Regions from separate parts of the Streptomyces sp. 184 genome, predicted to be linked through region 1. Evidence: riboswitches for the same ligand, from Rfam matches in the RefSeq annotation. Region 1 holds a riboswitch; the other holds the start of a gene.

Region 1 (14,630 bases):
CGACGAAGTCGCCGGGCTTGTCGAGCTTGACGACCCGGCCGAGGCCGGCGTCGAAGGGGGTGAGCGCGGTGGTCAGCTCGTGCCCGTACAGCGGCATGCCGGCCTCCAGCCGCAGGGTGTCGCGGCAGGAGAGCCCGCAGGGCACCAGGCCGTCGTCCTGCCCGGCGGCGGTCAGCGCCTCCCACACGGCGACCGCGTCCGCGGGGCGTACGAACAGCTCGAAGCCGTCCTCGCCGGTGTAGCCGGTACGGGCGATGAGCGCGCCGGCGCCGGCGACGGTGCCGGGCAGGCCCGCGTAGTACTTCAGGCCGGCCAGGTCCGCGTCGGTGACCCGGCCGAGGATCGCGGGCGACCGCGGGCCCTGCACGGCGATCAGGGCGTACGCGTCCCGGTCGTCCCGTACCTCCGCGCCCGGGAAGCCCGCCGCCCGCTCGGTCAGGGCGTCCAGGACGACCTGCGCGTTGGCGGCGTTCGCGACGACCATGTACTCCTCGTCGGCGAGCCGGTAGACGATCAGGTCGTCCAGGATGCCGCCGTCCTCGCGGCAGATCATCGTGTACCGGGCGCGGCCCGGGCGCACGGCGGAGAGCCGGCCCACCAGCGCGTGGTCCAGCAGCTCGGCGGCCTGCGGGCCGGTGACGGCGATCTCGCCCATGTGGGAGAGGTCGAAGAGGCCGGCGCGGGCGCGCACCGCGAGGTGCTCCTCGCGCTCGCTGCCGTAGCGCAGCGGCATGTCCCAGCCGGCGAAGTCGGTCATGGTGGCGCCGAGCGCGCGGTGCGCGGCGTCGAGCGCGGTGCGGCGCGGTGCAGGGCTCTCAGTGGTCATCGTCAGGCTCCCGGACAGGGGGTGGTCGTGTCCTCCCCATCTGTCATCGGAACCTGAGAGGTTCGCCACGATCCCGCGGGAGCGTGGCTTGCACCTTGGGTGGGGCGGCGCCGGCGCAGGGCCGGGCACGCCCGCTTTTCAGATCTGCCTCGCCCGTGCGGTGACGGTGCCTGAGAGATTCAAGGGAGGACTTGCTCCTTCGGCGCCCGGTGCGCGAGGCACCGGGACTCTCCCGCGCGGGTTCGAACGGCCGGTATGGAGTTGGCGGGGCCCATCATGACATGCGGGCGCCGATCGCGGGACAGGGCGAACAACTGGGAGGCCACCTTCCGTTGCGTCCTTGTCCAGCCCCGCCGCTGTTGCGAGGCTTGTGGAGGGCAAGCGGCAGGTCGGTGCGGGGCGTGGGAGGCAGCGTGACGGTGGAGCAGGCGGCCTCCCGGGAACGGCTTCGATATCCCGAGGGGGACATCGTCGTGATCTCCGGCCTGCCGGGCAGCGGCAAGAGCACCCTCATGCGGCGTGCGCAGCCGCCGGCGGCGGTGCTGCTGATCGACTCGCAGTACGTACGCGAGCGCTGGGCGCGGAAGCTGGGCGCGCGGCTGCCGTACGCGATGTACCGGCCGCTGGTCCGCATCGACCACTACGCCCGGCTGCGGCTGGCGGTCCGCGCCGGCGGCAGCCTCGTCGTGCACGACTGCGGCACGCTGCCGTGGGTGCGGTGGTGGCTGACCAGGCAGGCCAGGCGGTTAGGGCGCGGGGTGCACGTGGTGGTGCTGGACGTGCCGGCCGAGGTGGCGCGGGAGCGGCAGGAGGGGCGCGGGCGCACGGTGTCGCGGTACGCCTTCGCCCGGCACCGCTGGGCGCACCGCAGGCTGCTGGACTCGGCGCGCGACGGGGGAATGGCGGACGGGTGCGACTCGGTGCTGGTGCTCGACGGGGCGGCGGCGGGGGCACTGCGCTCGATCAGCTTCGGCTGAGCCCGGCCCGGCGGTGCACGCCCGCGGGCGGCTCCGCGCCTGCCCGTGCCCCTGCCCGCGGGGTCCCTGCCCGCGCGCCCCTGCCGCGGATCCCCGGCGGCTACGCGCCGGAGTGCGCCGGCAGCCGCGGCGGCACCGCGGCGTTCGCCGGCGGCGTCCCGGGCACCTGCCCGGCCGGCACCAGCCCGCTGACCGCCGCCGCCGCGAGGACCCGTACGAGCGCCGCCACGGTCACCGAGGCCCGCTCCTCCACCGCCGCCCTGTCGCCCGCTCGCCCGGCCCGTACCAGGCCGTCCAGCTCCTTTTGCAGCGCGGCGGCGGCCTGCGCCAGCGCGGTCGTCTCCTGCGCCTTCATCGACTTGACCGTGGTCCTGGCCCGCGCCGCCGCGGCCACGGCGTCCAGGTGCGACCGCACGTCGGGCAGCGTGCGCGGGTCCAGCCGCCCGCCGTCGGCGACGGCCTGCTGGACCTGCTCGACGGTCCGCGCCGTGGTGGCGGTGAGCTGCCCGAGGTGCGCCAGCAGTCGCAGCGTCGAGGCGTCCACGTCGGCGGCGGCGGGGGCGGCGGCCGGGGCAGTGGCCGGGGCGGTGGCGCCGGCCGCGCGCCGGCCGTCGTGGTGCCCGCTCCCGGCCGCGCCCCCGCTCACGCCCCCGGCGGCGCCGGGCCCGGCGGCGCCGAGCACGAGGGCGCCGCCGGCGACGGCGGAGACGACGGTGGCCGCGAGGCCGGCCATTCGGTTCGTACGCATGGGATGCGGGCTCCCTTTTCCGAGGTCGGGCGGGTGAGAGGGCTCCACCGTGTGCAGGTGCGGGCTTCGCCCGCGAGCGCTCGCAGCCGTTAGGGTGCCGACGTTCGTCCCCCGACGGTTGGCTGGTCCCGATGAGCTTCGACTACCCGCACCCTCCCGCCACGGGCGGCTTCCCCGGCAACGAGCTGGAGGAGGTGCTCGCCGCCTCCCTCGGCAACCCGCAGGCCGGGCCGCGCCTGCTGGAGGTGCTGGGCCGCAGCAGCCTGTGGGTGCCGCTGCCCGAGGGCGGCGGCCCCGACAGCGGCCCGCTGGGCGTGCCGACCACCGACATCGCCGGCGCTCCGTACGTGCCGGTGTTCTCCTCGCAGGAGGAGTTCCTGCGGGTCACCGGCTCCCACATGTCGTTCACCGTGGCGCCGGCCCGCGAGTTCGCCCGCGGGCTGCCGCCGCAGGTCGGCATCGCGGTCAACCCTGGCGGCACGGTCGGCGTGCCGCTGCCGCCGGCGGCGGTGGCCGAGCTGTGCCGGGACCGCGGCTCTGCGCGGCTGCCGGGGGAGGCCCGGGGCGGCCGGGTGCGGCTGTTCACGCCGGACTGGCAGGACGACCCGGTGGACTTCCTCGCGGTCGCGCGGGAGGAGTTCGAGCGGATCGGGGTGGTGCGCAGCGCGCGCCGGGGGCTCGCGAGCGTGGAGGCCGGTCCCGTCCAGCTCTACATCGGGGTCGAGCTGCTGGACACGTACGACGAGAGCCGCCAGGCGACGGTGGAGGCGCTGGGCCGGGCGCTGGGCGCGCAGCCGGTGCCGTGGAAGGTGCAACTGGTCTTCCTCGACGCCGCGGTGGACCCGGTGATCACCTGGATGCGGGCCAAGGTCGAGCCGTTCTACATCCGGGTCGGCTGACGCGGTCAGGCTCTAAGCTGGTTTGATGACCTTTCCGGGCGTACACGCCTGCCCGGGAGCGGCGGCGGCCGAGACGAAGGGTTGGGGCCCAGGGTGAACGGGGGCGCGAGCGGGAGTGCGCCGGGAGCGGGCGTGGATCAGTTGGTCCGCCAGGTGGCTCCCGGCAGGTACGACGCGTACGAGGCGCTGCTCGCCGCGCTGGCCGCCGGGCGGGTGTGGATGCTGCTCTGGCAGGGCCGCCCGGAGTCCCCCGACGCGCAGTACGGGAGCATGCAGGTCGAGGGCCACGCCTACGCGCCCTGCTTCACCTCCGACCGCGAGCTGGCCGCCAGCGGCTGGGCCGGCGCCCACGAGTCCGTGGCCGGCGCGGAGATCGCCGCCGCGCTCTACCCCGACCGCTGGGGCCTGTGGCTCGACCCGCACGCCGCGGGCGGCGGCGTCGGCGTCCCCTGGCTCGACCTGCGCCGGATCGCCACCGGACTGGACCGGCTGCCCGCGGGGCCGCTGCGGATCTCGGAACCGGTCGCGGACGTCGCGCAGTTCTACGCCCTGCTGGGCCAGACCGCCCACCGCACGCCCGCCGTGCGCACGCTCTGCCGTGCCTGGGTGCAGCCGGCGCTCGGCGAGCCGTACCTGGCCATCGGCATCGACCTGTACGACACGGGCCGGCAGTCCGTCGCCGCGGCGCAGTCGATGATGCAGGAGTCCGTGGCGTCCGTGCCCCCGGGGCTGGCGGTCTCCACGGTGGCGCTGGCCGACGACCACGACCCGGTGGCGATGTGGATGCGGGCCAACTCCCGGCCGTTCTTCGACCGCGGCGCCTACGGCGGCGGCCCGGCCGCGCCGCCGGCCGGCTACGGCTATCCGCCGCCGCACTCGGCGGGCGGCGCCCCGCAGTCGGGCTGGCAGCCGGGACCCGCCCCGCAGTTCTGAGGGCTGCCCTCCTATATCCGGATCTGTCCCGCTATTACGGCGAGGAAGATCCGCTCAGGAGCAGTGGGGTGTCCGGATAACGGTATCCACTGCATCTCATCACGTTTGCGCATCCATTCCCCTCGGGGTCTGGCGAGTGATCCCAAGCGCGTTGAAGACTCCCCCCGCAGGAGGCTGTCGTTCCCCTGTGCGACGGCAGACATTCACGATCACGCATACGGCACCAGAGCACTACGGACCACGGCACCACGGCATGACTTGCACCAGCGAAGCGAATGAGCCGCTACCGCGGCAGACGACGGCGGGACGCCGCCGCTCGAGAGGGGTCCCCACAACATGACGGCACCTATCGAGACCACCGGCGCCACTCAGGCGACGCCGGAAGCTCTCGTCGAGGGCGTGGACAAGAGCCGGATCGAGGGCCGTTCACTCGGGCGCATCGCCTGGATGCGGCTCAAGCGCGACCGCGTCGCCATGGCCGGCGGCGTCGTCGTGGTGCTGCTCGTCCTGATCGCCGCGCTGTCCCGCCCGATCCAGGCGATCTTCGGTCTCGACCCCAACAAGCTGAACCAGGACCTGGTCGACCCCTCCCTGTCCACCCCGTACGGCTCCTTCGGCGGCATCAGCTGGGACCACCCGCTGGGCGTCGAACCGCGGCTCGGCCGCGACATCGCCACCCGGATCCTCGAAGGCTCCTGGGTCTCGCTGCTCGTCGCCTTCGGCGCCACCATGGTCGCCGTCGTGATCGGCACCATCCTCGGCGTGATCGCCGGCTACTACGGCAAGTGGGCGGACACGATCATCAGCCGGACCATGGACACGTTCCTGGCCTTCCCGGTGCTGCTCTTCGCGATCTCCATCTCGGCCGCCCTCCAGGGCGGCGCGTTCGGGCTGAAGGGCCTCCAGCTCCACATCGGGGTGCTGATCTTCGTCATCGGCTTCTTCAGTTGGCCGTATATCGGCCGCATCGTCCGCGGACAGACGCTCAGCCTGCGCGAACGCGAGTTCGTCGAAGCGGCGAAGAGCCTCGGCGCGCGCGGCCCCTTCATCCTCTTCCGGGAACTGCTGCCCAACCTGGTGGGGCCGATCCTCGTCTACTCCACCCTGCTGATCCCGACCAACATCCTCTTCGAGGCTGCGCTCAGCTTCCTCGGCGTGGGCATCCAGCCGCCGCAGGCCAGTTGGGGCGGCATGCTGGACAGCGCGATCGACTACTACCGGGTCGATCCGATGTTCATGGTCGTACCGGGCGTGGCGATCTTCCTGTCCGTGCTGGCCTTCAACCTCTTGGGCGACGGGCTCAGGGACGCACTCGATCCCAAGGGCCGCCGATGACGCCGATGACACCGATGACGCCGATGACCCCAAGAAGCAGCCTGGGCGCGGCACCCGCCGTTCCCGCTCTCGTCCCATCACTCCGAACCAGGGGGCAACGCCTCACCATGAAACTCAGGTCGAAATCAGCCGCCATGCTCGCGGTTGCCGTCTCGGTCGCGCTGACCGTCTCCGCCTGCGGCGGTGGCGGCAACGATGACGACGAGGGCGGCGAGGGCGGCGGCGCCGCCGCGAACGCGGCGATCGAGAAGGTCCTCAACCAGTCGGACAAGAAGGGCGGGACCCTCGTCTACGAGTCCGCCGACGTGCCGGACTCGATGGACCCGGGCAACACGTACTACGGCTACGTGTGGAACTTCAGCCGGCTGTACGCGCGCTCCCTCATGACCTACGCCCCCGGCCCGGGCGCGCAGGCCGCGGAGCCCGTGCCGGACCTCGCCGAGGGGCCCGGTGAGGCCACCGACGGCGGCAAGACCTGGACGTACAAGATCAAGAAGGGTGTCAAGTACGAGGACGGCACCGAGATCACGGCCGGCGACGTCAAGTACGCCGTCGAGCGGAGCAACTACGCCCGCGACGTGCTCTCCCTCGGCCCGAACTACTTCGCCCAGTACCTGAAGAACCCGGACGACTACCAGGGTCCGTACAAGGACAAGAGCGAAGAGGGCATCGCGTCCATCGAGACGCCGGACGACCACACGATCGTCTTCAAGCTCGACCAGGCGTTCCAGGAGTTCGACTACCTGGTGGCCATGACCCAGACGGCGCCGGTGCCGCGGGACAAGGACAACGGCTCGGACTACCAGAAGAACATCGTCTCCTCCGGCTCGTACAAGTTCGAGAGCTTCGACCTGGACAAGTCCGCGACCCTGGTCCGCAACGACCAGTGGGACCCGAAGACGGACAAGATCCGCAAGCAGCTCCCGGACAAGATCGAGGTCCGGTTCAAGGTCAACCCCGAGACCATCGACCAGAACATCGAGGCCGGCAAGACCCACGTCATGTTCGACGCCCTCGGCGTCACCGGTCAGACCCAGTCCCAGTTGCTGCGGGACAAGGCCAACAACATCGACAACCCGACCGGCGGCCGGCTGACCTACCTGGCGATGAACACCCAGCTCGCGCCGTTCGACGACGTCAACTGCCGCAAGGCCGTGGAGTACGCCGTCGACAAGGACTCCTCGATGCGCGCGCTCGGCGGCGAGCCCAAGGGCGAGATCGCCACCACCGCGCTGCCTCCGGACGTCCCGAGCCACGAGCCCTACGAGGACCCGTACGCCACCGAGGGCAACAAGGGCGACGTCGACAAGGCCAAGGCGGCGCTGAAGGAGTGCGGCCAGCCCGACGGGTTCGACACCGTGCTGACCGCGCGCACCGAGCGGCAGGACGAGATCGACAACGCCACCGCGATCCAGGCGTCCCTGAAGAAGGTCGGCATCAACGCCGAGATCCAGAAGTTCCCCGGCGGCAAGTACTTCACCGACTTCGCGGGCTCCCGGAAGTGGACCGAGGACAACAAGGCCGGCCTGTACATGATGCAGTGGGGCTCCGACTGGCCCAGCGGCTACGGCTTCCTCCAGCAGATCGCCAACGGCGGCGCCCTCGGCGAGTCCGGTAACACGAACATCTCGTACCTGGACGACCCGGAGATCAACGAGCTGCTCGACGAGTCGATCGCCAACCCGGACAAGGCGGCCCGTGCCACGGCGTACGCCGAGGTGGACAAGAAGATGCTGGAGACGGCGGCCATCGTGCCCCTCTCCTACTTCAAGGTCCTGCACCAGCGTTCGGACAAGCTCACCAACCTGGTGGTCTCGCAGGCGTTCAGCGGTCAGTACGACTACCTGAACCTCGGCCTGAAGTAGCACCCCCACCGGCTGCGCGGGCGGTGCCCTCACCGGCACCGCCCGCGCCGCCCGGACCGTGGAAGGCACGCCCTCGTGTTCGCGTATCTCATCCGGCGGCTGCTGGCCGCGGTGGTGCTGCTGTTCGTCGTGAGCGCCATCACCTACGCCATCTTCTTCATCCTGCCGCGGCTCGCCGGCAGCTCCGCAGACCAGCTCGCCGCGCAGTACATCGGCAAGAGCCCGGACCCCAAGACCATCGAAGCGGTCAAGCAGAACCTCGGCCTCGACGATCCCGTCTACGTCCAGTACTGGGACTTCATCCGCGGCATCTTCGCCGGCCGGGAGTTCAACTTCGGCCCCGACCCGTCGCAGTGCAACGCGCCCTGCCTCGGCTACTCCTTCCGCAAGCACGTGGAGGTCTGGCCGGAGATGATGGACCGGCTGCCGGTCACCGCCTCGCTGGCCATCGGTGCCGCCGTGCTGTGGCTGGTCTCCGGAGTCGTCACGGGCGTGATCTCGGCGCTGCGCCCGGGGTCGCTCTTCGACCGCGCGGCGATGGGCGTCGCCCTGGCCGGTGTCTCGCTGCCGATGTTCTTCACCGGTACCGTCGCGCTGGCGCTGTTCGTCTACAACTGGCAGATCTTCCCGAACGAGTACACGCCGCTCACCGAGAATCCGGTGCGCTGGTTCCAGGGGTTGATACTGCCCTGGTTCTCGCTGGCGTTCCTCTACTCCGCGCTCTATGCGAGGCTCACGCGGGCCGGAATGCTGGAGACCATGGGCGAGGACTACATCCGCACCGCCCGCGCGAAGGGCCTGAAGGAGCCGGTGGTGGTCACGCGGCACGCGCTGCGCTCCGCGCTCACGCCCATCGTGACGATCTTCGGCATGGACTTCGCGCTGCTGCTCGGCGGTGCGTTGATCACCGAGAAGGTGTTCTCCTTCAACGGGGTCGGCTCCTGGGCCGTGCAGTCCATCAACGAGAACGATCTGCCACCGATCCTCGGTGTGACGTTGTTCGCCGCCTTCTTCATCGTGATCTGCAATCTGGTGGTCGACTTCGTGTACGCCGCCATCGACCCGAGGGTGAGGGTCTCGTGACCGGCCTGACGAAGACGGGCGCCGTCGGTGAGCCGGTGCCCGCCACCGGCGCGGAGGCGTCGTCCTTCCTGGACGTACGGGACCTGAAGGTCCACTTCCCGACGGACGACGGGCTGGTCAAGTCCGTCGACGGGCTGTCCTTCCAACTGGAGAAGGGCAGGACCCTCGGCATCGTGGGCGAGTCCGGCTCCGGCAAGTCCGTCACCTCGCTGGCGGTGATGGGCCTGCACACCGCCGGGCAGTACGGCAAGCGGCGGCGGGCGCAGCTCTCCGGCGAGATCTGGCTCAACGGGCAGGAACTGCTGTCCGCCGAGCCGGACGCGGTGCGCCGGCTGCGCGGCCGCGAGATGTCGATGATCTTCCAGGACCCGCTGTCCGCGCTGCACCCGTACTACAAGATCGGGTACCAGATCGTGGAGGCGTACCGCGTCCACCACGACGTCGACAAGAAGACCGCGCGCAAGCGGGCGATCGAGATGCTCGACCGCGTCGGCATCCCCGAGCCCGGCAAGCGCGTCGACGACTACCCGCACCAGTTCTCCGGCGGCATGCGCCAGCGCGCGATGATCGCGATGGCGCTGGTGAACAACCCCGAACTGCTCATCGCCGACGAGCCGACCACCGCGCTCGACGTCACCGTGCAGGCGCAGATCCTCGACCTGATCCGGGATCTCCAGAAGGAGTTCGGCTCCGCGGTCATCATCATCACCCACGACCTCGGCGTGGTCGCCGAGCTGGCCGACGACATCCTGGTGATGTACGGCGGCCGGTGCGTGGAGCGGGGCTCGGCCGAGCAGATCTTCGACCGGCCGCAGCACCCGTACACCTGGGGCCTGCTCGGCTCCATGCCGCGGATCGACCGCGAGGCCACGGACCGGCTCATCCCGGTCAAGGGCAGCCCGCCGAGCCTCATCAACGTGCCCGGCGGCTGCGCGTTCCACCCCCGCTGCCCCTACGCGGAGGTGCCCGCGGACGACGCCAGCCGTACGGTGCGGCCCGAGCTGCGCGAGGTGGGCAACGGGGGTGCCCCCGCCAATGAGGGCGCAGCCGGCGGGGGAGGCCACTTCGTCGCCTGCCACATGCGGCAGGAAGACCGGGAGCGCATCTACACCGAAGAGATTGCGCCGAAGCTGTGAAGGACGAGGCTGTGTCCGAGACGAAGGCCGACAAGGCGACCGGGGCCGACAAGGCGACCGACGCCGGCGGGACGAAGGCGACCGTGCCGATCCCGGGCGCGCGGCTGCGCAAGAAGCCCGCCGCCGGCACCGAGCCGCTGCTGAAGGTCTCCGGGCTGACCAAGCACTTCCCCATCCGCAAGGGCCTGATGCAGCGCAAGGTCGGCGCGGTGCAGGCCGTGGACGGCATCGACTTCGACGTGCTGCCCGGCGAGACCCTGGGCGTGGTCGGCGAGTCCGGCTGCGGCAAGTCCACCATGGGCCGGCTGATCACCCGGCTGCTGGAGCCCACCGGCGGCACCGTCGAGTTCCAGGGCCGGGACATCACGCACCTGAGCACGGGCCAGATGCGCCCGCTGCGCCGCGACGTGCAGATGATCTTCCAGGACCCGTACTCCTCGCTGAACCCCCGGCACACCGTCGGCACCATCGTCGGCGCCCCCTTCAAGCTCCAGAAAGTGCGGCCCGAGGGCGGGGTGAAGAAGGAGGTCCAGGGGATCCTGGAGCGGGTCGGGCTGAACCCCGAGCACTACAACCGCTATCCGCACGAGTTCTCCGGCGGCCAGCGGCAGCGCATCGGCATCGCCCGGGCGCTGGCCCTCCAGCCGAAGCTGATCGTCGCGGACGAGCCGGTCTCGGCGCTGGACGTGTCCATCCAGGCGCAGGTGGTCAACCTGCTGGACGACCTCCAGCAGGAGTTCGGGCTCACCTACGTGATCATCGCCCACGACCTGTCCGTCGTCCGGCACGTCTCGGACCGGATCGCGGTCATGTACCTGGGCAAGGTCGTCGAACTCGCCGACCGCACCAGCCTGTACCAGGAGCCGCTGCACCCGTACACCAAGGCGCTGATGTCCGCGGTGCCGGTGCCGGACACCAAGCGCAGGCAGCAGCGCGAGCGGATCCTGCTCAAGGGCGACGTGCCCTCGCCGATCGCGCCGCCGCCCGGCTGCCGCTTCCACACCCGCTGCTGGAAGGCCACCCAGGTCTGCAAGACCAAGGAGCCCCCGCTGCTGGAGCTGAAGCCCGGTCGGCGCACCGCCTGCTGGCACCCGGAGAACGCGCCCGACCAGGCACCCGACGACACGAAGTAGTCCGCGCGGGGGCAAGACGCGCAGGGGCGGAGCGGGGCCGTGGTGTCCGACGAGCTGTTCACCCCGTCCCTCCAGCACTGGCTGGACCTCGCGGGGATCTTCGTCTTCGGGATCTCCGGTGCGCTGCTCGCGGTCCGGAAGAACTTCGACGTCGTCGGCATCGCCGTGCTCGCGCTGGCCACCGGGCTCGGCGGCGGGCTGCTGCGGGACCTGGTGATCGGCGCGGTGCCCCCGGCCGCGTTCACCGAGCCGGGGTACCTGCTGACGCCGCTCGTCGCCGCGCTGCTGGTCGTCTTCCTCCACCCCGAGGTGGAGCGGATCACCAGCGCGGTCATGGTCTTCGACGCCGCGGGCCTCGGGCTGTTCTGCGTCACGGGCACGCTCAAGGCGTACGAGTACGGGCTCGGCCTCACCTCCGCCGCGGTCCTCGGGCTGACCAGCGCGGCCGGCGGCGGCGTGGTGCGCGACCTGCTCGCCGGCGAGGTGCCCTCGCTGCTGCGCTGGGACCGGGAGATGTACGCGGTGCCGGCGCTGGTCGGCGCGGCGGCCACCGCGCTGCTGATCCGCTTCGACCAGGTCGGGCCCGCCTCGGCGACGGCCGCGGCGGCGCTGGCGTTCGTGCTGCGGCTGCTGGCGCTGCGCTTTCGCTGGCGGGCCCCGCGCGCCTGGCAGCGGCGCAGCAGGGCGGCGGGGGAGGGCTGAGAGGGCGCGGGCCCGTCCGGTGACCGCGGTACGGGCCGCCGGACCGCCGCGCTACGGGCCGGAGGGCGCCGCGGTACCGGCCGGGGCGCCCGCCCGCGGGGCCGGAAGGCGGCGTTCGGCGGGCGCGGCGGGCGCCGTAGAATCGGGACCACCATGGACCAGGCTGTCTACCTCGACCACGCCGCCACCACCCCGATGCTCCCCGAGGCGGTGCGGGCCATGACCGAACGCCTCACCGTCACCGGCAACGCCTCGTCGCTGCACGCCGCGGGCCGGCGCGCCCGGCGCGCGGTCGAGGAGTCCCGGGAGCGGCTGGCCGCCGCCTTCGGCGCCCGGCCCAGCGAGGTGGTCTTCACCTCCGGCGGCACCGAGGCGGACAACCTGGCGGTCAAGGGCCTGTACTGGTCCCGGCGCGCCGAGGACCCCGCCCGTACCCGGGTACTGGCCAGCCCCGTCGAGCACCACGCGGTGCTGGACGCCGTGCACTGGCTCCAGAAGCACGAGGGCGCCACCGTCGACTGGCTGCCCGTCGACACCCACGGCCGGGTGCACCCCGACGCGCTGCGCGCCGCGCTGGAGCGCGGGCCCGGCGGGGGCGCGGGCGACGTGGCGCTGGTCACCGTGATGTGGGCCAACAACGAGATCGGCACGGTCATGCCCGTCGCCGAACTCGCCGCGGTGGCGCGGGAGTACGGCGTGCCGATGCACGCCGACGCCGTGCAGGCCGCGGGCCAGGCCGAGGTCGACTTCGGCGGCTCGGGACTGGCCGCCCTGACGCTGACCGGGCACAAGATCGGCGGCCCGTACGGCATCGGGGCCCTGCTGCTCGGCCGGCAGCACGCGCCCGAGCCGCTCCTGCACGGCGGCGGCCAGGAGCGCGAGGTGCGCTCCGGCACGCTGGACGTGCCGGCGGTCGCGGCGTTCGCGGTGGCGGCGGAGCTGGCCGCCGGGCGGCGCACGGAGTTCGCCGCCGAGGTCGGTGCGCTGCGCGACGGCCTGGTGGCCGCGGTACGCGCCGCGGTGCCCGACGCGGTGCTCAACGGCGACCCCGACCCGGCCGGGCGGCTCCCGGCCAACGCGCACTTCTCCTTCCCCGGCTGCGAGGGCGACTCCCTGCTGCTGCTCCTGGACGCCCAGGGCATCGCGTGCTCCACCGGCTCCGCGTGCACCGCGGGCGTCGCGCAGCCCAGCCACGTGCTGCTCGCCGCGGGGGCGGACGCGGACCTCGCGCGGGGCACGCTGCGGTTCTCGCTGGGGCACACGACGACGGAGGCGGACGTGGCGGCGCTGGCGGCGGCGATCGGCCCGGCGGTGGAGCGGGCCCGCGCGGCCGGGCTGACCTGACCCGGGGCCGGCCTGGCCCGCGACGGCGCGGGCGCGGGCGGCGCGGGGCGGTGTGGTCCGTAGCGGAGCCTTGCCGGGGTTCCGGGGGGTTCAGGAGTCGCGCGCCGGGCGTGTGCTCGCCTCGCGGTCCGCGGCGGCGTGCGCCTCGCGCACCAGCCGCATGTACCGCCGCCAGTCCCAGTGCGGCCCGGGGTCGGTGTGCGTGGCCTCGGGCACCTCGTTGTGGCCGACGATGTGCTCCCGGTCCACGGGGATGTCGTAGCGCCGGCAGATGTCCGCGGTCAGCTTCGCCGACGAGCGGTACATGACGTCGGTCAGCGTCTCCGGGCGGTCCACGAAGCCCTCGTGCTCGATGCCGACGCTGCGCTCGTTCCACTCGCGGTTGCCCGCGTGGAACGCGACGTCCAGCTCGCGCACCGTCTGCGCCACGTGCCCGTCCTCGGCCCGTACGACGTAGTGGGTGGCGGCCCCGTGGCCGGGGTCGCTGAAGACCTGGAGGGCCACCGCGTAGCTGCCCTCGGTGACGTGGATGACGACGCGGTCGATGCCGTAGTCCGCGGGGCGGTCGGCGCGGCGCCAGTTCGCCTCCGAGGCGCCGGCCCAGCCGGCGGCGGCGTAGTCCAGCTCGCCCGGCTTGCGCGGTTTGTCGATGCCGGGCACCTGCCACCACACGCGCCTGAGCTGCTCGAACCCGGCCCAGCCGAGGCCGGCGCCGACGGCGCCCACGCCGAGGGCGGCGAGCACGGCGCGGCGGCTGGAGCGGCGGGGCAGCGCGCTCTCCGCGGGCCGCCCGGCGTCCGCGCGGGGCTCGCCCGCCCCGTGCTCCGGGCCGCCCGGCCCGTGCCCGGGGTCCTCGCCGTCCGTCGTCGGCATGCGGTGGTTCCTTCTCGTTCGGTCTCGATCGGCCAACGCCTCCGGCCACCGGACGGTTCCGCGCCGCGGCCTCGTTACCCTGGAGTGGCTATGACACCACCAGCGACACACGCGGCCCGCCCCGCCCGTCTGAAGGTCCTCGCCGCCATGTCCGGCGGCGTGGACTCCGCCGTCGCCGCCGCCCGCGCCGCGGCGGCGGGGCACGACGTCACCGGGGTGCACCTCGCGCTCTCCGCCAACCCCAAGTCCTTCCGCACCGGTGCCCGCGGCTGCTGCACCGTCGAGGACTCGCACGACGCCCGTCGCGCCGCCGACGTCATCGGCATCCCGTTCTACGTCTGGGACCTCGCCGAGCGGTTCCGCGAGGACGTCGTGGAGGACTTCGTCAGCGAGTACGCCGCGGGCCGCACGCCCAACCCCTGCCTGCGCTGCAACGAGAAGATCAAGTTCGCCGCGCTGCTGGACAAGGCGCTGGCCCTCGGCTTCGACGCGGTGTGCACCGGCCACTACGCCAAGGTCCTCACCCGCGCCGACGGCAGCCGCGAGCTGCACCGCGCCGCGGACGCGGCCAAGGACCAGTCGTACGTCCTCGGCGTGCTCGACGAGCGCCAGCTCGCGCACGCCATGTTCCCGCTCGGCGACACCGAGACCACCAAGGCCGAGATCCGCGCCGAGGCCGCGGAGCGCGGGCTGTTCGTGGCCGAGAAGCCCGACAGCCACGACATCTGCTTCATCGCCGACGGCGACACCCAGGGCTTCCTCGCCCGCCGCCTCGG
Region 2 (14,630 bases), 2.6 Mb from region 1:
GCGGCACGTGGAGTTCCGCCGGACCCCGGACGGCCGTTTCTCGGTCGCCGACGTCGGCAGTCTCAACGGCACGTACGTCAACCGCGAGCGGATCGACGAGATCGAACTGACCAGCGGGGACGAGGTGCAGATCGGAAAGTTCCGGCTGGTCTTCTACGCCAGCCGGCGCACCGCCTGACGGCGGGAGAAGACGACCACGGGACGGAAGCGATGGGCGACACCCCGAGGGGCGGCACCGCCGCCCCGGAAGCGGACCGGCAGGACCGACGCCGAGTACGCGACCGGCAGTTGAGCATCGGGGGCGTCCTCGCCGTGCTCCGCGAGGAGTTCCCCGAGGTCACCATCTCCAAGATCCGCTTCCTGGAGTCCGAGGGCCTGGTGGAGCCGCAGCGCTCGCCGGGCGGCTACCGCAAGTTCGGTGCCGCGGACGTCGAGCGGCTCGCCCGCATCCTGCGGATGCAGCGGGACCACTACCTGCCGCTGAAGGTCATCCGCGAGCAGTTGGACGCCGAACCCGACGAGGCCGGCGCCCGGCCCGGGGCCTCCGCCGTCGCGGAGGCCCCCCACGACCCCCGTATCGACCGCGCGACGCTCCTGCGGACCGCCGCCGTCGGCGAGGACGAGCTGGCGTCCTGGGAGGAGTTCGGCCTCGTCGCCCCGGACGGCGACGGGCTCTACGACGCGGACGCCGCCGCCGTCGCCCGACTCGTCGCCGAACTCGGCAGCTACGGGCTCCAGGCGCGCCACCTGCGCGGCCTCAAGGCCGCCGCCGACCGCGAGGCCGGGCTCGTCGAACAGGTCATCGGCCCGCTGCGGCGGCACCGCAGCCCGCAGACGCGCGCGCATGCGGAATCCACCGCCGAACGGCTGATCGAGCTGTCCGCGCGGCTGCACACGACGCTCGTACGGTCCTCGCTGCGGGTCGCCGGCAACTGACCGGTGCCGTGCTCGACTACCCAAAACCGCCGGGGTCGGCCTAGGGTTGCTGTGTGAACGAGCTCGACGTTGTGGGTGTCCGGGTGGAAATGCCCTCGAACCAACCGATCGTTCTCCTGCGCGAAGTGGGCGGCGATCGGTACCTCCCCATCTGGATCGGACCTGGGGAGGCGACGGCGATCGCCTTCGCGCAGCAGGGCATGACCCCCGCGCGCCCGCTGACCCATGACCTGTTCAAGAACGTGCTGGACGCGGTCGGCCAGGAGCTCGCCGAGGTGCGGATCACGGACCTGAGGGAAGGCGTGTTCTACGCCGAGCTGGTGTTCTCCGGTGGCGCCGAGGTGAGCGCCCGCCCCTCCGACGCCATCGCGCTCGCGCTGCGCACCGGCACGCCGATCTACGGCAGCGAAGGAGTGCTCAACGACGCGGGTATCTCGATCCCGGACGAGCAGGAGGACGAGGTGGAGAAGTTCCGCGAGTTCCTCGACCAGATCACACCCGAGGACTTCGGTACGAACCCTCAGTGACCACCGCCCCCGGTAGCCCGCCCGGGCCTACCGTACGGGCGCCGTGGGCAAACCACCCGTAGGGTGATGAGCACCCGGCGTGCCCCGTGTGGCGTTCGTTGACGCGCCCGGGGCGACTGCCTACCGTCGGTAGGCAGGTCAGGGAGCGGGAGGTCGGCGTGGTGGTCACGGGCGGCAAGAGATCGGCCGGAGGGGGCGGACCTGTTCCGCTGTACGGTCACGGCGCGGAGCCTGCGAGGCAGCCGTCGGCCGCCTCCCCGGACCCCGGGGAAGTCGGCTACCGGGGGCCGGCCGCGTGCGCCGCGGCCGGCATCACCTACCGCCAGCTCGACTACTGGGCCCGTACGGGCCTGGTCGAGCCCAGCGTCCGCCCCGTGCAGGGCTCGGGCACCCAGCGGCTCTACGGCTCCCGCGACGTCGTCGTACTCAAGATCGTCAAGCGGCTGCTGGACGTGGGGGTCTCGCTCCAGAGCATCAGGACGGCCGTACGGCACCTGCGCGCCACCGCCGCCGCCGACCTTCAGCGGATGACGCTCATCAGCGACGGCGCGACCGTCTACGAGTGCACGTCCCCCGACGAGGTCGTCGAGCTGCTCCAGGGCGGCCAGGGCATCTTCGGCATCGCCGTGGGCGTGGTCTGGGGCGACGTGCAGGCGGCGCTCGCGCAGTTGCACGGGGAGCGCATCGACACCGGCGAGACGCTGGTCGGGCACAACGCCGCCGACGAGCTGGCCCGCCGCCGCAGCCGCGCCGGCTGACGCCCGCCCCCGCCCCGGCCCGTACGCCGCCGCCAGGGCTGCCGTACGGGCCCTGTCGGGCCGATGTCGTACCCATGGGGGACCATCACGGTGTGAGAAGCGCGCCGTCCGTCCTGCACCTGGACATGGACGCGTTCTACGCCGCAGTCGAGCAGGCCGCCAAGCCCAGCCTGAAGGGCAAGGCAGTGATCGTCGGCGGCCTCGGCCCGCGCGGCGTGGTGGCCACCGCCTCGTACGAGGCGCGGGTCTTCGGGGTGCACTCCGCGATGGCCATGGGCATGGCCCGCCGGCTCTGCCCGAACGCCGCGTTCCTCATCCCGCGCTTCCGGCTCTACCAGCAGGTCAGCGGCCAGGTCATGGCGCTGCTGGGGGTGCTGTCGCCGCTCGTGGAGCCGCTGAGCCTGGACGAGGCGTTCGTCGACCTCGAAGCCGGCGGCACCCCCGCCGAGGAGCAGGCGCTGCGGGCCGTGGCGCGGCGGCTGCGCGCGGACATCCGCGACGCCACCGGGCTCACCGGGTCCGTCGGCCTGGCCGCCTCCAAGATGCTCGCCAAGGTCGCCTCCGAGCTGGCCAAGCCGGACGGGCTGGTCGTGGTCCCTCCGGGTGGCGAGCGGGCGCTGCTGGGGCCCATGACCGTGCGTACGCTGCCGGGCGTGGGCCCGGCGACTGCGGACACGCTGCGCAGGGCCGGGATCACCACCGTCGGGGAGGTCGCGGAGGCCGGCGAGGACGAGATGGTGCGGCTGCTGGGCAAGGCGCACGGCACCGGCATCCACGTGATGGCGCTGGGCCTGGACGAGCGGCCGGTGGTCGCGGACAGGGACACCAAGTCCGTCTCCGTCGAGGACACCTTCGACGTCGACCTCACCGACCGGATCCGTATCCGCACGGAGGTCGAGCGGCTGGCGCGGCGGTGCGTGACGCGGCTGCGCGGCGCGGGGCGCTCCGGCCGGACGGTGGTCCTGAAGGTCCGGCGGTACGACTTCTCCACCCTCACCCGCTCCGAGACCCTGCGCGGGCCCACCGACGACCCGGCCGTGGTCACCGAGGCGGCGCTGCGGCTGCTGGACGGGGTGGAGACGGCCGCGGGCGTGCGGTTGCTGGGCGTCGGGGTGACCGGCCTTGCGGACTTCACCCAGGAGGACCTGTTCGCGCAGGCCGGCCAGGCGCCGGAGGCGCGGCACGGGCCGGTCGACGCCGACGGACCGGTGGCGCTGCCGCCGCCCGCGCCGTCCCCGCCGCCCGCCCCGGCGGAGCCGGAGCCGGCGGCGCCGCACTGGCTGCCGGGCCTGGACGTGCGGCACGCCGAGCACGGCCCCGGCTGGGTGCAGGGCAGCGGCGTCGGCCGGGTCACGGTGCGGTTCGAGGTGCCGGGCTCGGCGCCCGGGCGGGTGCGTACGTTCGCCGCCGACGACCCGGCGCTGGAGCCGGCCGACCCGCTGCCGCTGGTGTCCGGCGGCTGATCAGTCGTCCGAGCCGGCGACCTCGCCGAAGTCCCGGTCCCGCGGCGGCTGCGGCGCCTCGTTCGGGCGGGACTTGGCGACGTCCGGCGGCAGCGCCATCCCGTAGTGCTGGTAGAGCTGGAGTTCCTGCCCGGGGGAGAGGTGCCGGCCGACGCCGAAGTCCGGCGCCTCCTTGATCAGCTCCCGGGCGAACGGCACCCGCAGCCCCTCGTCGGCCAGCTCGCTCGGCCCCAGCGGTACGAACGCGTCGCGGTGGAACAGGCCCGTGCGCACCGCCGCCCACTGCGGGGCGCCGGTGGCGTCGTCGAGGTACACCTCGTCGACGGTCCCGAGCTTGTCGCCGTTGCCGTCGTACGCACGTACGCCGATCAGGCTTCGGGGGTCGATGTCGGTCTGCACGGTGCCTCCCACGTCTCGACACAGCTCCGCTGCCTCCACGTAACGGCACAACGCGCCCTCCGGCCACTCGGCGGGCGCCGCCCGGGCGCACCGGACGAACGGCCCGCGCCCGGTTGCGCCGGGGCGTGCGCTGGTACGCTGGCCGTGGCTGTAGACCCCGTGCGGGAGAGTCCTCCGCCCGCCAGGCGCAGGCGCCGAAGGAGCAACTCCTCCCCGGAATCTCTCAGGCCCACGTACCGCACGGACGAGGTCACTCTGGAAAGCAGGGCGGGTCGCCGCGCGGCCCCTCCTCACCGACGGTGCAAGCCGGACCGTGCCCACTTCGGGCGGACCGGTGAAGCTCTCAGGTCCGGATGACAGAGGGGGAGGCCGTACGGGTGCCCGGCCCAGGGGTATCCGCGAAGGTCCGCGCGACCAGGAGGCCCCTTGTCTGAGACGCACGCCCACCGCATCCCGCTTTCCGCTCTCGAGCGCGGCACCCCTTTCGAGCAGCGCCACATCGGTCCGGACGCGGGCGACCGGGCCAAGATGCTCGCCCAGGTCGGGTACGGCTCGCTGGACGAGCTGACCGAGGCCGCCGTACCCGGGTCGATCAAGGGCACCGGCGCCTTCACGCTGCCCGCTGCCCGCTCCGAGGCCGAGGTGCTGGCCGAGCTGCGCGCCCTGGCGGCGCGCAACGAGGTGCTGACCTCGATGATCGGCCTCGGCTACCACGGCACCCACACGCCGCCGGTCATCCTGCGCAACGTCATGGAGAACCCCGCCTGGTACACCGCGTACACGCCGTACCAGCCGGAGATCTCCCAGGGCCGGCTGGAGGCGCTGCTCAACTTCCAGACCGTCGTCGCCGACCTGACGGGGCTGCCCACCGCCGGCGCCTCGCTGCTCGACGAGGCCACGGCCGCCGCCGAGGCGATGGCGCTGTCCCGGCGCGTCGGCAAGGTCAAGGACGGCGTCTTCCTGGTCGACGCCGACACCCTGCCGCAGACCGTCGCGGTGCTGCGCACCCGCGCCGAGCCGACCGGCGTCGAGGTCGTCGTCGCCGACCTCGCGGAAGGCATTCCCGCGGACGTCGCGGAGCGCGGCGTCTTCGGCGTGCTGCTCCAGTACCCGGGTGCCTCCGGTGCCGTACGCGACCTCGCACCCGTCATCGGGCGGGCGCACGAGCTGGGCGCCGTCGTCACCGTCGCCGCGGACCTCCTCGCGCTCACCCTGCTGACCTCGCCCGGCGCGCTCGGGGCCGACATCGCGGTCGGCTCCAGCCAGCGCTTCGGCGTCCCGATGGGCTTCGGCGGGCCGCACGCCGGCTACATGTCCGTACGCGAGAAGTTCGCCCGCAGCCTGCCCGGGCGGCTCGTGGGCGTCTCCAAGGACGCCGACGGGGCCCAGGCGTACCGGCTTGCGCTCCAGACCCGCGAGCAGCACATCCGCCGCGAGAAGGCCACCAGCAACATCTGTACGGCGCAGGTGCTGCTCGCGGTGATGGCCTCGATGTACGCCGTCTACCACGGCCCCGAGGGCCTGGCGGCCATCGCCCGCCGCACCCACCGCTACGCCGCGATCCTCGCCGCCGGCCTGCGGGCCGGCGGCGCCGACGTGGTGCACGACGAGTTCTTCGACACCGTCACCGTCCGCGTCCCCGGCCGGGCCGCCGAGGTCACCGCCCGCGCCCGCAACGCCGGCGTCAACCTGCGCCTGGCCGACGCCGACCACGTCGGCATCTCCTGCGACGAGACCACCGTCCGCGACCACCTGGCCGTCGTCTGGGACGCCTTCGGCGTCGCCCGGCACGACGTCGGAGAGCTGGACGCCACGACCGCCGACGCGCTGCCCGCCGGCCTGCTGCGCACCGACGAGTACCTGACCCACCCCGTCTTCCACCGGCACCGCTCCGAGACCGCCCTGCTGCGCTACCTGCGCACGCTCGCCGACCGGGACTACGCGCTGGACCGCGGCATGATCCCGCTCGGCTCCTGCACGATGAAGCTCAACGCGACCGCCGAGATGGAGGCCGTCACCTGGCCCGAGTTCGCCGGCCTGCACCCGTTCGCGCCCGCCGACCAGGCAGAGGGCTATCTGACCCTGATCCACGAGCTGGAGGACGGCCTGGCCGCCGTCACCGGCTACGACAAGGTCTCCCTCCAGCCCAACGCCGGCTCGCAGGGCGAGCTGGCGGGCCTGCTGGCCGTACGGGCGTACCACCGCGCCAACGGCGACGAGCGCCGCACCGTCTGCCTCATCCCGTCCTCCGCGCACGGCACGAACGCCGCCTCGGCGGTAATGGCCGGCATGAAGGTCGTGGTCGTCAGGACGGCCGAGAACGGCGAGGTGGACGCGGACGACCTGCGCGCGAAGATCGCGGCCCATGGCGAGGAACTGGCTGTGCTCATGGTCACCTACCCCTCCACGCACGGCGTGTTCGAGGAGCACATCACGGAGATCTGCGACGCCGTGCACGCCGCGGGCGGCCAGGTGTACGTGGACGGGGCCAACCTCAACGCGCTGGTCGGCCTCGCCGGGCCGGGGAAGTTCGGCGGCGACGTCTCGCACCTGAACCTGCACAAGACGTTCTGCATCCCGCACGGCGGCGGCGGCCCCGGCGTCGGCCCGGTCGCCGTCCGCGAGCACCTGGCCCCGTACCTGCCGAACCACCCCCTCCAGCCCGCCGCGGGCCCCGAGACGGGCGTCGGCCCGGTCTCCGCGGCGCCGTGGGGCTCGGCCGGCATCCTGCCGATCTCGTGGGCGTACATGAAGCTCATGGGCGAGGACGGCCTGCGCCGCGCCAGCCAGGTCGCGGTGCTCGGCGCCAACTACGTGGCCAAGCGGCTGGAGCCGCACTTCCCGGTGCTGTACGCGGGGCCCGGCGGGCTCGTCGCGCACGAGTGCATCGTCGACGTACGGCCGCTGACCAAGGCGACCGGAGTGTCCATCGACGACGTGGCCAAGCGGCTCGTCGACTACGGCTTCCACGCCCCGACGATGTCGTTCCCGGTGGCCGGGACGCTGATGATCGAGCCGACCGAGAGCGAGAACCTGCATGAACTCGACCGGTTCTGCGAGGCGATGATCGCGATCCGGCGGGAGATCGAGCGGGTCGGCACGGGGGAGTGGGACAAGGACGACAACCCGCTGGTCGGCGCACCGCACACCGCGGCGCAGCTCGCGGGAGAGTGGCGGCACCCGTACGGGCGCGAGGAGGCCGTCTTCCCGGCCGGGGTGACGCCCGCGGACAAGTACTGGCCGCCGGTGCGCCGGATAGACGGCGCCTACGGCGACCGCAACCTGGTGTGCTCCTGCCCCCCGTTGGACGAGTACGACGCCTGACGTGCTCCTGCGTGCGTACCGCACCCGGCCCGGCGTCCCGCGCCGGGCCGGTGGCGTTCCGGGCGGGTGTGCGGATACGGGAGACCGGCCGGCGGGCGCCGGCCGGCTCGGTCGGGTGTGCCGCTCAGGCCGCGGCGGTCACGTCGTCGGCGTTCGGCGGCCGGTGCGGCGCGATGATCCGGCCGTCCGGCAGCAGCTCCCCCGTGTCCTCGAACAGCAGGACGCCGTTGCAGAGCAGGCTCCAGCCCTGCCCCGGGTGGTTCGCCACCGGGCGCGCCGCCTCCCGGTCGGTGGACTGGGCGGTGGGACAAGGTGGCTGGTGCTGGCACATGGCTGGGTACTCTCGCCGTTTCGTGGTCTCGGTCCTGCGGTCTGAAGATGTCATCGCCGCCCCCGTGTCGACTCGTTCCGCATCCAGTGTTCCCCCGCGCGCGTCAATTCGCAGGGATTTACCGGCAGGTGGTCTCCGGGGCTGAAGACGCATCACCCTCGCGGGCGGTTGCTCGGTGCCTGACCATCCTTTCGGGGGGTGCACCGGCGGGAGTGGACTAGTCCACAGCGGTGATCAGACCGTGACCTCGCCGTGATCAGGCGGAGGAGCCGAGCAGCCGCGCCGCCGCCAGCCGGTCGCGCAGCGCGGGCAGCAGGTCCCCGGCGAGGTGCGCGCGGTGGGCGCGTATGCCGGTCGGCGCGGGCGCCAGCGGCACCAGCAGGTCGGCCGGGTCCACCTCGCCCGACTCGGCTGCGGCGTCGGTGTCCGCACGCAGCCAGAGCGTCACCATGTACAGCTCGGGTACGGACAGCAGCCGCGGCTGGAGGAGGGTGGACAGCGACTCGGCCTGGCGCAGGGCGCGTTGGGTGGAGGCGACGTACGGGCCCTCGGAGAAGTGTGAGAACGCCCAGCCGTCCGGGGTGATCCGCGCCTCCGCGGCGGCGACCACGCGGCCCTCGGCGGCGAGGTGGAACCGCCAGCCGGTCAGCGCCGCCTGCGGCGTGCCGTCCGCGGCGCCGACACCGTCCAGGACGTGGACGGGCAGCGGGTCCGTGGCGCCCGCCGGTCCGGCCGCCGAGGCCGGCGCGAGCGTACGGGTCCCGCGCACCGCCGTCGGGGACTTCAGCGCGGCGTGCACGCTGCGCAGAGCCGGGGAGGGGGGCGTGAGGACGCTGAGCGGCATAGGGGTCGCCTACCTTCGACAGACGTGGAGCAGAGCAGGGGCAAGATGCGGACGGCGCTGTCTGCTAGCGGGGTCAGAGGGGACCGCATCCGTGCAAGGGCGCCAACTCTCTGCCTCGTTCGCGAATTTTATACGACTACCGGTGGGGGTCCTTCCGCCTTGCCGGACGGGTGAATTCCGCAAGGGGATTTTCGGTCGAATATTTACTGGTATTTCGGGAAGATCGGCGAATCCCGCCTGGCGGGCGTCGCAGCGGCCCGGGCGCCGGTCGGCCGGATCTCGTCGGTGATTGCGACCAATCGGCGAGCGGCCCGGCGCGCGCCCGACGGTGTGCAATCGAAACGATTCTGTCCGGCGCGGGCGGCCAGCGTAGCCGATGAACGGCGGTTCCGGGCGTTAGGGATCCCCGCGCCTGGGCATCATCCCGGGCAGCCGAGCCGAGGAGGAGCCTCGATGGGCGAGAAGGTCGTGGCCGGCGGGTTCGACCTGTCCGACCGTCACCGCTATCGGCAACGGCTCCGCGAGTGTCTCGCGGGGTTGGAGCGACTGCTGGAGGAGAAGAGATTCGATCGCCCGCAGAATCTGATGGGGCTGGAGATCGAGCTGAATCTCGTGGGCGCGGACGGCATGCCGCGCATGATGAACACCGAAGTGCTGGAACGTATCGCGAGCCCCGATTTCCAGACCGAGCTGGCCCAGTTCAACCTGGAAGTCAACATCGCGCCCCACCGGCTCGCCGGCCGGGTGCTCGACCAGCTCGCGGAGGAACTGCGCACCGGGCTGTGGTACGCCGACCGGCAGGCGCGCGAGGTGGACGCCGGGATCGTGATGATCGGCATCCTGCCCACGCTGACGGGCGCGGACCTGGTCTCCGCGAACCTCTCCGAGGTGGACCGCTACCACCGGCTCAACGAGCAGATCCTCGCCGCCCGCGGCGAGGAGATCACCCTCGACATGCACGGGGTGGAGGAGCTGACGTACAGCACCGGCTCCATCGCCCCCGAGGCCGCCTGCACCTCCGTCCAACTGCATCTCCAGGTCACCCCCGGGCGGTTCGCGGACGTCTGGAACGCCTCGCAGGCGGCGGCGGCCGTGCAGATCGCGCTCGGCGCCAACGCCCCGTTCGTCTTCGGCCGTGAGCTGCTGAGCGAGTCGCGGCCCGAGCTGTTCCTCCAGGCCACCGACACCCGGCCGCCGGAGCTGCGCGCGCAGGGTGTGCGCCCGCGCGCGTGGTTCGGCGAGCGCTGGGTCACCGAGCCGCTGGAGCTGTTCGAGGAGAACATCCGCTACTTCCCCGCGCTGCTGCCGCTGTGCTCCGAGGAGGAGCCGCTGCGCGTGCTGGACGAGGGCGGGGTGCCCGAGCTGTCCGAGCTGGTGCTGCACAACGGCACCGTCTACCGCTGGAACCGGCCCGTGTACGACATCGCCGGCGGCGTGCCGCACCTGCGGGTGGAGAACCGGGTGCTGCCCGCCGGGCCGACCGTCACCGACGTCGTCGCCAACGCGGCGTTCTACTACGGGCTGGTGCGTACCCTCGCCGACGAGCAGCGGCCCGTCTGGGGCCGGCTGCCCTTCGACGGCGCGGCGGCCAACTTCGCCGCCGCCTGCCGAGACGGCATCGACGCCACGCTGGTGTGGCCCGGCCGGCGGCGGCTCGGCGGCGTGGCGCGGGTGCCGGTGGTCAAGCTCGTACGGGACGAACTGCTGCCCATGGCAGCCTCCGGGCTGGACGCCTGGGGCGTCGACCCGGCCGACCGGGACCGCTACCTCGGCGTCATCGAGGAGCGCTGCCGGCGGCGGGTCAACGGCGCGTCGTGGCAGTCGGCGGCGTACCACCGGGCGCTGGGGCGCGGTCTCGACCGGGGAGCGGCGCTCGCGGAGATGACGCGGCGGTACGTGGAGCTGACGCGCACGGAGGAGCCTGTGCACCGCTGGCCGGTGGACTGACGGCGCGGCGGGCGGGCCCGGCAGCCGTGCCGGTGTCCGGGCCCGCATCCGTTCCTGTATCCGTACCCGCCGTACGGCTCAGGACAGCGCCGCCTTGGCGCCGGCGTCCGTCACCGCCCGCAACAGCACCGCGTGGATCTCCTTCGGGTCCGTCACCCGGTACGACTCGCCGCCGACCGCCTTCGCGATCCGCCCGCACGCCTCGACGTCCGCGTCCGGACCGACGCCGATGGCGATCAGGCCCACCGGCCGCTCCGGGTCGGCCGCCTCGCGCAGCCGCGCGGCGAGGGTCTCGACGGAGATGCTGCCGGGGTCCTCGTTGGCGCCGTCGGTGAGCAGCACCACGGCGTTGAAGCGACCGGGCGCGTACTCCTTGACCTGCCGCTCGTACGCCGCGAGCGCCGTGTCGTACAGGCCCGTCGCCCCGCCCTCGACCGGCCGGAGGCCGCCGAAGGCGCTCGCGAGGCGTTCGCGGTGGCTGGTGCCGTCGTCGGTGCGCTGGGCCAGCCGCGTGGTGCCGGCGACCTCCTCGTAGTCCTGCTCGCCCTCCAGCCGGGTGGAGAACCGCCACAGACCGATCTCGTCCTCGCCGGTGAACTGGGCGAGCGCCTGGATCAGCGCGTTCTTCGTGACGTCCATCCGGGTCTGTCCCGGCTCGCCGGGCACGGGCTCGCCCATCGACCCGGAGACGTCGACCACCGTCGTCAGCCGGGCGCTCTGCACCGTGACGGTCCACATGCCCAGGACCGAGGCGACCTCGTCGGGCGTCGGCGGCTCGGCGGGCGCCGCGCCGAACGGCTGCGGCGCGGCGCCGCCGGCGGCCATCGCCAGCTCCGCGTCCAGGCGGCCCTGGGGGGAGCGGAAGCCCTGCCGGCGCAGCAGGTCGGCGGACTTCCCGTCGGTGAGGAGCCGCTGGAAGCGGCTGGCGGCGCGGACGCGGTCCATCGCCATGGCGTCGTTGTTGACGATGGCGTACGGGTAGTCCAGCGCGACCGCGCCGCCCTCGGGGTAGAACATGTCGAGCCGCCGGCCGGTGCCCGCGTCGGCGTTGTGGCGGAAGGCGGCCTGCTCGGAGAGGAACAGGGCGTCGTTGTCCCGCGGGTCGTCCAGACCGGAGTCCGGCAGCGAGGCCAGCACCGCGGCGTCGCCGGGCTCGACGCGCTCGGCGAGCAGCTTGGCGGTGGCGGCGGTACGGGTGTCCGCGTCCTTGCCGCCGGCCCGGTGCATCGCCGTCAGCGCGAGCGCGCCGGTGGCGCTGACGGCCGGGTCGGCGGTGCCGAGGCGCAGGCCGGCGTCGTCGCCCATCGCGGCGTCCGTCAGCTCGGCCCAGCCGTACGTCTTCTCGGGCCAGCCGAGCTTCCGGGCGCCGTCCGGGAGGGTGGCCATGCCGATGGGCGAGGTGGCCAGGCGGGTCACCTCGTCGATGCTCGCGCCGTCGCCGGCCGAGGTGACCATGCCCGTCCAGAGGGAGGAGTCGGGGATCCAGACCTGGAAGTCCGGCCGGGTGTCCTTGCTGCGCAGTGACTGGGCGACCTCGGCGGCGGGCCGCGCGGTCACCTCGATGTCCAGGCAGCGGCCGTCGGACTTCAGCTTCGCCTTGCGGGCGCGGTCGGCGGTCCTGCGGACGGCGGGGGCGATGTCGGGCGAGGCGACGACGTTGAGTTCGAGGTCCGCGCCCTCGCACGGTTCGTCCTCCGGGAGCAGCCCGGTCTGCACCGCGACCAGCGTTCCCGCGCCGATCGCCAGGACGAGGGCGGCCGCGATGACCACCGCGCGGCCCCGTACGCTGCGCCGCAGCACGGCGTCGTCCGTTCCGTACACCTCGGGCAAGCTGTGTCGTCCCATGGTCGTCCCCCCGGACAGCAGCATATTGGTCACGTGTTTTTTCCGTGACCCTAGCGACACGGTGGGTCCCGTGGGGAGGGATTGAGCAATTGGAGGAGCGAGTGCAGGACCAGTCCCGTCGGCTGCTGAGCAGCGAAACGCTGCTGGTACTGGCGCTGTCCCTGGGCGCGAGCGCGGTCTCGGCCCTGATCAGCTTCATCGGTTCGGTGACCCGGCCGGGCGGGCTGAGGGAGCAGTCGGCCAACCTCAACTCCTCTGCCGCGCCCGGCCGTCCGTGGCTCGATCTTGCGTGGCAGCTCTTCGGGATCACCACCGCGCTGGTGCCGGTGGCGCTCGTGGCGTACCTGCTGGTGCGCGAGCGTGCGGGCGGGCTGAGCGCGGTGGGGTTCGACCACCGGCGGCCGGCCTTCGACCTGGGCTGGGGCGCGGCCCTGGCGGCGGTGGTCGGCGGCACGGGATTGGCGTTCTACCTGGGTGCGCGGGCGGCGGGGTTCAACCTGACCGTCGTACCGGAGTCGCTGCCGGACGTGTGGTGGAAGATCCCGGTGCTGATCCTCTCCGCGGTGCAGAACTCCGTGGTGGAGGAGGTCATCGTCGTCGGCTATCTGCTGCGCCGGCTGGACCAGCTCGGCTGGACGCCGGCGGCGGGGCTGGCGGCCAGCTCGCTGCTGCGCGGGACGTACCACCTGTACCAGGGGATCGGCGGCTTCATCGGCAACGCGGTGATGGGCGTGGTGTTCGTCCTGCTGTACCGGCGGTGGGGGCGGGTCGGGCCGCTGGTGGCGGCACACGCCTTCATCGACATCGTCGCCTTCGTGGGGTACGCGCTGCTGGCGGGGAAGGTGGGGTGGCTGCCCACGGAATGAAGGGGTCCGCGTCGCCGGCCCGGAAGTCTCCCTGGTCCGCGCTCTTGACGGTGGTCTGACAATAGATAAAGTCTAGACCAATGCCCCCCATGCAGGGAGAGACAAGATGCGCAGTCTCAAGAAGCGCGTAGCGGTCGTCGCCGCGACCGTCGCGCCGTTGGTCGTGCTCGCCCTCCCGGCTCCGCAGGCGAGTGCACACGGCTGGATCACCTCGCCGCCCAGCCGGCAGCAGCAATGTAAGGCGGGCACTGTTTCGTGTGGTCAGATCCAGTGGGAGCCGCAGAGTGTCGAGGGCCCCAAGGGTCTGAAGAGCTGTCACGGCGGGAACAGCAGGTTCGCCGAGCTCAACGACGACGGCAAGGGCTGGGCGGTCACGTCCATCAACCGGACGCAGTCGTTCAACTGGCAGATCACGGCCAACCACCGCACGAGCACGTGGCAGTACTTCGTCGGCGGCCAGAAGGTCGCCGAGTTCAACGACGGCGGCGCCCAGCCGCCCTCGCAGTTCAGCCACACGGTCAATTTCGGCAACATCTCGGGCCGGCAGAAGGTCCTCGCCGTGTGGAACGTGTACGACACGTCCAACGCCTTCTACGCCTGCATCGACGTCAACATCCGCTGACGCCGGGGCAGCCGTAACGGCAGCGCCACGCCCCCGGGGAGCCACCGGCTCCCCGGGGGCTTCGTCGTGCGTGGCCGTGTCCGGAAGGGCCGGGGTTGCCTTTCGACTGTCGGCGATATATCGTTGACGTGTCGCAATCGATCGCAGAAGAGATCTAGAAGAGGTGATGACCATGCGATCCCATGGACACGGATACGGCCCGCGCGACGGGCGTCGTTCGGCCTTCGGCGGGTTCGGCCCGCCGTTCGGGCCCCCCTTCGGGCGGGGCCGCGGCGGGCCGCGGGGGCGGGCGCGGCGCGGTGACGTGCGCGCGTCGATCCTGGCCCTGCTGAAGGACCGGGCCATGCACGGCTACGAGATGATCCAGGAGATCTCCGAGCGCAGTGGCGGGGCCTGGAAGCCGAGTCCCGGCTCGGTGTACCCCACGCTGCAACTGCTGGAGGACGAGGGGCTGATCGCCAGCGCCACCGAGGGCGGCAAGAAGCTGTTCTCGCTCACCGACGCCGGCCGCGAAGAGGCCGAGTCGGGGCCCGAGGCGCCCTGGGAGGACGCCGGGCGCGGCGCCGACTGGGAGGCGCTCCAGGAGGTCCGGCAGTCGGGCTTCGCGCTCGCCGAGGCGTTCCGGCAGGTGTACACCACCGGCACTCCCGAGCAGCGCCAGGAGGCGCTGGCCGTGGTCAACGAGGCCCGGAAGAAGCTCTACCTGATCCTCGCCGAGGAGCGCTGAGCCCCGGTGCCCGGTTCGGCCGGCCGGGCACCGCGGCTCAG

What was found. Region 1 has a riboswitch for glycine ahead of gcvT (glycine cleavage system aminomethyltransferase GcvT). Riboswitches for the same ligand answer to the same signal wherever they lie in the genome.
Region 2: linked by a shared signal. The riboswitch ahead of gcvP (aminomethyl-transferring glycine dehydrogenase) and the one ahead of gcvT (glycine cleavage system aminomethyltransferase GcvT) in region 1 are both predicted to bind glycine.

The regions. Positions count from the first base shown of each region.
Region 1 is NZ_CP123230.1:1,894,409-1,909,038, forward strand. It holds gene gcvT (glycine cleavage system aminomethyltransferase GcvT) at 1-826, opposite strand, end outside; glycine riboswitch at 975-1,071, opposite strand; gene QBL21_RS08255 (AAA family ATPase) at 1,240-1,803, shown strand; gene QBL21_RS08260 (hypothetical protein) at 1,904-2,551, opposite strand; gene QBL21_RS08265 (enhanced serine sensitivity protein SseB) at 2,683-3,450, shown strand; gene QBL21_RS08270 (enhanced serine sensitivity protein SseB C-terminal domain-containing protein) at 3,583-4,383, shown strand; gene QBL21_RS08275 (ABC transporter permease) at 4,720-5,718, shown strand; gene QBL21_RS08280 (ABC transporter substrate-binding protein) at 5,853-7,583, shown strand; gene QBL21_RS08285 (ABC transporter permease) at 7,659-8,666, shown strand; gene QBL21_RS08290 (ABC transporter ATP-binding protein) at 8,663-9,802, shown strand; gene QBL21_RS08295 (ABC transporter ATP-binding protein) at 9,799-10,935, shown strand; gene QBL21_RS08300 (trimeric intracellular cation channel family protein) at 10,978-11,637, shown strand; gene QBL21_RS08305 (cysteine desulfurase family protein) at 11,791-12,981, shown strand; gene QBL21_RS08310 (N-acetylmuramoyl-L-alanine amidase) at 13,072-13,854, opposite strand; gene mnmA (tRNA 2-thiouridine(34) synthase MnmA) at 13,945-14,630, shown strand, end outside.
Region 2 is NZ_CP123230.1:4,535,868-4,550,497, reverse strand. It holds gene QBL21_RS19105 (FHA domain-containing protein) at 1-178, shown strand, start outside; gene QBL21_RS19100 (MerR family transcriptional regulator) at 211-936, shown strand; gene QBL21_RS19095 (bifunctional nuclease family protein) at 990-1,463, shown strand; gene QBL21_RS19090 (MerR family transcriptional regulator) at 1,673-2,221, shown strand; gene QBL21_RS19085 (DNA polymerase IV) at 2,314-3,684, shown strand; gene QBL21_RS19080 (PRC-barrel domain-containing protein) at 3,685-4,095, opposite strand; glycine riboswitch at 4,236-4,332, shown strand; gene gcvP (aminomethyl-transferring glycine dehydrogenase) at 4,510-7,407, shown strand; gene QBL21_RS19070 (DUF5999 family protein) at 7,532-7,738, opposite strand; gene QBL21_RS19065 (hypothetical protein) at 7,995-8,582, opposite strand; gene QBL21_RS19060 (glutamate--cysteine ligase) at 9,036-10,529, shown strand; gene QBL21_RS19055 (substrate-binding and VWA domain-containing protein) at 10,608-12,374, opposite strand; gene QBL21_RS19050 (CPBP family intramembrane glutamic endopeptidase) at 12,476-13,240, shown strand; gene QBL21_RS19045 (lytic polysaccharide monooxygenase auxiliary activity family 9 protein) at 13,347-13,862, shown strand; gene QBL21_RS19040 (PadR family transcriptional regulator) at 14,035-14,589, shown strand.